DNA from 2 places in the Paenibacillus sp. M-152 genome. Region 1 is predicted to be linked to the other one. Evidence: predicted binding sites of a transcription regulator. Region 1 holds the regulator's gene; the other holds the start of a gene.
What was found. Region 1 encodes LexA, which represses DNA repair genes until DNA is damaged. Its sites were predicted from a motif close to CGAACATATGTTCG; they were not measured.
Positions count from the first base shown of each region.

Region 1 (3,216 bases):
AGCAGGACCAAAGCTGATACAAGTTTGAAGAAGCTATAACTGGCGGGATTGGTAGTTTGGGGATCATTTAACACAAAAAAAGCAGGAAGAATTCTTCCTGCTTTTTGCTTGTAAATAAATATTAACGTCTGCGTTGTCCATCATTCACGCTAAACAGATTGACAGCCAGTGCGTTACCTCTTGCACGCGCAGTGGCTCTTTGGTTGGAACGGATGTTTAATCTTCTTCTTCTCAATTCACGGTTGCTGTGTCTTCTGCTCATAATATCACCTCCCTTCAAAGAAATGAAGGTACGGTTAAATCTTAATGATGTTTATGCTTACGCTTGGTAATTTTGATATTTAATGCGTTAGTTGCGAGTGCATTTCCGCTTCCTGTTTTAGCAGCTGCGGCTTGAAAGACTTTAACGACCAGATATCTGTTTTTCCCGATGCGATGCTTATACGTTTTAACTCTATTTCTGATCATCTGCATAACTCCTTTACTTTAGGTCTGCTATATACATATGTCAATTGTGCTAGTAATGTATCAGCATAAATCTACTAAAGACAAAAAGAAGCTAGTACCTATGTTCCTAAATGTTTTTTAAAAAAACTCATGCTAGCCTGCGTTCGCCTTCCCAACTTTACGTTATAGGGGAAGGCTAGAGTAGGTTCACATGAGTCAAATTTCCATTTGTTTAGCTAATAAAAGTAAACAGTTCAAGATCAGACGGGACTATTTCGGATAATGGGGGGGATATAATAGTAGAGACAATATAGGTTGCTGAAAAGGAAAGAATAGTTGTGAGACACACATAGTAAACATAATAACAATATAAAACCGGCTCGCCTAGGCGGCCGGTTTTATATTCGTGGTAGTATAACGGGGAAGAAAGCACGATAAATCAGTGGAAGTCCCGGAAGAGTCCAACAACCTTGCCCAATATGCTGACGTGTGTCAGGCGAAGCGGTTCAAAGGCTGGATTTTCAGGTTGAAGCCGGATATGATCTTTTTCTTTGTAAAAGGTTTTAACTGTTGCCTCGTCTTCATCTGTCATAGCTACTACAATGTCTCCGTTATCAGCTGTCTGCTGCTGACGTACGATTACATAGTCTCCGTTAGCAATACCAGCTTCAATCATGCTTTCGCCTACAACAGATAACATGAATATTTTATCCTCACCAACAAAGTGTTGGGGAAGAGGAAAGTAATCTTCAATATTTTCTGTCGCCGTAATAGGAAGACCAGCGGTTACTTTGCCGACGACGGGAACACGACTAATGGAGTAATTAATCAAGTTGCTGTTATCCGATTCGTCTTGACCAAGTAATTCAATAGCCCGTGGTTTCGTAGGATCGCGGCGAATGAGTCCTTTTTTCTCCAAACGATCCAAATGACCGTGAACCGTAGAACTGGAGGCCAATCCGACTGCCTCGCCTATTTCGCGCACAGAAGGGGGGTATCCCTTTAGACGCACTTCATTGCGGATAAATTCAAGAATGGCCTGCTGGCGGCTCGAAATCTTAGACATACCGTATCAACCCCATTTAGTAACGTTTGGGAAAATTATAGCATAGAACCTCCGTTCGTACAAACATAAGTTCTAAATAATCCCTAAAAATATTTACGAACTTTTGTTCTCTTTTCTATTGAACAAAACAAATGTTCGTGTTATATTGTGAAAAACATAAGAACAAACGTTTGGAGGACGCGGCCAATTATGAAATATAGCACTTATCAAAGTATTTTCCCGATGAACTTAGAGAATTTACAGGAGACCCGAAAAGAGGGTAAGGTGCGTTTGTTACAGGTTATTACCAATACTCTTTTACTCAAGCTTCTTATTCTAGTAATTATCGTTTGGGTTGCAGGGGCAGGTGTACTTACGGTTTTCGCAGCACCTTCAGTTTCTAATAAAGAGGTGATTAAGCTGACCGTACAACCTGGAGATACGTTATGGAATATTGCCGTGAATCATAAACCGGAACGAATGGATACACGGGTATATATTGAAGGGATTATGCGTATTAACGCTTTGGAGGATCGGGGAGTGCAGGCAGGTCAGGTGCTTAAGCTTCCACACTTCTGATCTATAAGACTATAGAGCTTGTCAAGGAGCGCAATGCGGGAGCCTTGACAAGCTCTTTTCTACATGTCAAAGTGTATTATATCTTTGCTTTTATGGAGGGGACACAATTTGGATATAGACAGCTTGGTACAGCGCATTAATGAATTAGCGCGCAAAGCAAAAGCCGAAGGATTGACAGAAGAGGAAACCACAGAGCGCGCCAACCTTCGGGAAATTTATTTAGGCAACATTCGCCGTAATTTTCGGCAGCAGCTTGAAACCATTGAATTTGTGGACGATGATACGTCGAAGGGAAATGACGGGCTGAAGCATTAATGTCGCTAAAGCCTGCATCATTTGCCTTGTTTTAGGTATCTTTCCTGGTATCTATATAGATCAGCTTTAAGGCAGTTGTTTTAATGTAATATTTATTGGGAAGGGAATTGAGAGATGGCCCGATCATTTGAAAGAAAAGTACGTAAAAACACAGCGCATTTAAATAAAACGCGCAAGAAACAAGGCATTCAAACCATTAACGGCGCAGGTTCAGCAATGGACATTTTCCGTGGCCGTAATATTACTGTGCCAATCATGCTGGCTGGTCTTGCTGTATTGTACATGCTTATGAGTTACTTTTTGACTAAGACCGGCATGCGGGGAATGGACTGGCTGGTATTTGGCTTGTACTTGATGCTGGCTGTTATCTTCTTCATTCGCCGTCCTTATTTAAAAGTGGGAAAAGATACCCTCTATATGTTAAAAGGTGGAAGAGAACGTCCGATGACGGCAGGGGACATGAAAGCCATCAAAATTGAAAAGGGTTACGTTACCGTTGAAAGAAAAGGGAAGGGCGGTAATTTTATTTTTACAAAATCACTGGGACGCTACGATACGGATGCCATCGCAGAGCGGCTTGAAAAGTTTGCACTATCCAATCAGATACAGGTAGATAAGAAATAACCGATTTAGCCTGTAGCTCTGTAAGTAAGGCCGTATGATGTTATTTTTTCATATAACATGGTGCGGCCACTTGCTTAATATGGGCACACATAACGATCTGATTCGTGACCAAACAGACAATCTTACATATACAGTGGAAAGAGAGTGGATAATTCATATGACGATTCAGGCGATAATGTTTGATCTTGATGATACCCTTCTGTGGG
Region 1 covers NZ_CP034141.1:3,253,328-3,256,543, reverse strand. The annotation lists gene EGM68_RS25745 (hypothetical protein) at 122-262, opposite strand; gene EGM68_RS25740 (hypothetical protein) at 304-468, opposite strand; gene lexA (transcriptional repressor LexA) at 887-1,513, opposite strand; gene EGM68_RS14090 (LysM peptidoglycan-binding domain-containing protein) at 1,703-2,071, shown strand; gene EGM68_RS14085 (DUF896 domain-containing protein) at 2,180-2,386, shown strand; gene EGM68_RS14080 (hypothetical protein) at 2,501-3,010, shown strand; gene EGM68_RS14075 (HAD family hydrolase) at 3,168-3,216, shown strand, end outside.

Region 2 (3,216 bases), 330 kb from region 1:
CGTCCTTTGGGGAAGTATCCTTCGGGGACACATGGTATCCTGATCCTTTCTTTTGTGGAATAAAACTCCGACATTTCTGTGGTGCATATAATTCTATAATTTATTATACCACACCTTGTCACCTGCTAAACAGCTTGCTTTTTTGCTGCACCATATTTTATTTTATGTGTGAGCATGCTTTATTGTATGTGCGAGTTGACGCATTATACCAAAGGTTTGGCGAATACACACTTAATGACCTGAGTGTGTTTTATTTTCACTTGGAGCTATTACCCTTAGTTTGGCTGTTCTGCGCTGATTGGCCATAAAGACGCCCCCGAGTATAAGAACCAGCCCGGTCAGCACGTTCCAGCCGATATGCTCATTCAGAAGTAAAAAGCCCCATACGATGGCACTCACTGGTACAAAATACGTTACCGAAGAAGCGAATTCCGCACTCCCGCGCAAAATCATATAGTTGAACAAGATATATGCTACCCCTGAACCCAAAACTCCTAGTCCTATTAGGGAACCCAATACTCCCGGAACAGAAACGATCGACAAATCTGGTCTGTCTACTATTGCCATCATAATACCACCCCCTGCTGCCGCACCAAACAGTGTCGCAAAGGTAGCCTGATACATAGAAAGATTGGAGAGAAAACGTTTGGAGAGCTGTGTTCCAAATCCGTAGCAGAGAGTCGCAAGCAGCATACATCCAAAACCTACAGGATCAACAGAAATCATAGATGCAGGATTAATACCTAATAAAATAACAATTCCTATAAAAGCGAGACCCATTCCTAACCACTGCAGGCGATGAAATACAGCTCCGAAGAAGACAAGACCCACCAACATCGTCCATATTGGCGTAGTGGCATTTAATACAGAAGCCATGCTGCTAGCTATTCTGGTTTCACTAAAACCAATCAACGTCCATGGTAAAACCATATTTACACATGCTACCAGAATAACCGATTTCCACGGAATGCTTTTGATTTTAAACGGCTTACGCATAAGAAGCATTAATAAGACGATAAAAATAAGACCAAAGCTGGAGCGCAGAAATACAATGGTCCACGGTCCTACTTGATGTAGCAATAACACCTTAATAAACATAAAGGAACCGCCCCAAATAAGGCTCAACAATAATAAAGCTACATATAACGAACGTGACAATATGTAAACCTTCTTTCTCTACTTTCTTAAGTTAAATAGTAAAAAATGACCGCTAGCAGAACACTATCCCCTTCTATGTAAGGTTTTTTATCCATCAGCTTAACACAAACTCTGTTTGACTGTCATCGGTCATATACGATAGAGCCTTTAGACAATGGCACATGGAAGTAGGGCTCCCTGCCACTTTTCCAATAATTGATGATTGCTTTGGCAACAGAAAAATCCCTATGATAAGGTATATTTAGAACATATGTTCTATATACTTATTATATATTGTAATTTCACTCCGCGTAAAGGGGATATTAATGACAAACAAAAAGGTACTTGATAACAAGCATAAAGCTCCTTTGCCTTCTGAAGAAGACGCAGGGCTGATCAAGATGTGTGTACTTCTAACTCTTGTGCTGGATGTGTTGGAACGAGACATTCGTATTATGAATATCTCTCCTCTAAAAATGCCCGATTTGTATATTCGTAGCCTGACTGGAGTACAACAGCGCGTAACTGTTCAATTAGCAGAAACAAAAGCGCGAATGAAAAGACAGGGAGTGAAAATATACAGCGAAATCCGAAATCATGAAGGCGTAGAGGTTTTGTATGTATGCCGCGGTTACCAAAGGCGATTTTTCATGCTTTCATCCTTTGCCCGCAGTGAGGTTCGGCGTAAACTCGGATACTACCTGGGAATTGATCTGACCCAAGACTATGCCCCCTTATAATCTCGCCTTGCCTACTTGCCTAAACAAAGAGAAGATTTTAAAGCCCATTGGTTACATAGCAAATAATTTGGCTCGTATTTTCAAAAAGGAGAAATCTAAAATATGAAAAAAAAGAGCAGAGCCGCATAAAATGCTGGCTCTACTCATAATTACAACAGACTGATCGCCGTGTTGCTTAGTTGTTGGATTGATCAGCCGTTGGTTCAGGATAGATAACCTCGTCAGGCTGAGTTTTTGGAGCACCACTCTGGTTCTCTGATTCAGAAGGTGTCTCCGGTTCGTTTTCAATAGAAGGTTGCGATGTATCTGTTGATGGCACATCGTTATTCTCATCAAGCGGTTCGATCTCTGCATCTGTGTCAGGAACAGCAGGAGCTGTTTCCTCTGGTGGAACCTCCTCTTGATCTGTTGCAGGCACCTTAACCTCAGGGACATCTTCTTTCTTGACCTCTGGTTTGGACGGAACTACTGGTCTAGCAGAACGTGGAAGCTGTTCTCTTCCGACTTCGGTCGGCACATACTTTTGGTTAAACCAGTCAGTCACGAGGTGACCCGATTGGCGAGAATAACGCCCTGGCAGCTTACCTGTAAGACTAGATACTGTAACTTTCACAACGCCTTCCGGCTGTATAAAATGCTTATTCTTAAAAAGCTCAGGCTGGTCCTTGACCGCCTCATTCATGATCAGTGCCCACACAGACTGTGCTCTGGTGTGACCTTCTTGAGATAATGTATTAACCTGTTGGCGATAACCAGCCCAGACGCCTAGCGTAACGTCAGGTGTGTATCCCATAAACCACACATCACCAAAGTTCTGTGTCGTACCCGTTTTACCCGCGATATCAATGGTACCGTAGCTTTTAAAAGCTTTTTGCAGACGTTTGCCAGTTCCTCTCGGGTCTGATATAACGGTTCTGAGCATATCCGTCATCAAAAATGCGGTTTGCTGCGAATATACACGCTTTGTCTGTGGTTTAAATTCATATACAATCTTACCGTTGGCATCTGTAATTTTACTGATCAAGTGAGGGGCATTATACACGCCCATATTGGGAATCGTCCCATATGCTGCGGTCAGTTCTTCGACGGATACCCCCTTACTAAGTCCACCTAGCACTCCTGTTTGAGCATGTTCATCCTGTGGTTGAATCGTTGTAATTCCAAGAGAACGCACAAAATTCCAAGCGTTTGGAATTTTAACTTCATATAAAAACAGCCTCAGTGCAGGGATGTTGATTGACCGATTGAGTGCTTCACGGGCTGTCATAAGCCCTTCATACCTTCTGTTATAATTTTTAGGAATATGATAACCCTTACGTCCGTCTTTCAATATGATTTG
Region 2 covers NZ_CP034141.1:3,587,306-3,590,521, forward strand. The annotation lists gene EGM68_RS15750 (DMT family transporter) at 232-1,158, opposite strand; gene EGM68_RS15755 (YhjD family protein) at 1,464-1,877, shown strand; gene EGM68_RS15760 (transglycosylase domain-containing protein) at 2,053-3,216, opposite strand, start outside.
Region 2: a site for LexA is predicted at 1,402-1,415, ahead of EGM68_RS15755 (YhjD family protein). Genes of this name have one in related genera too.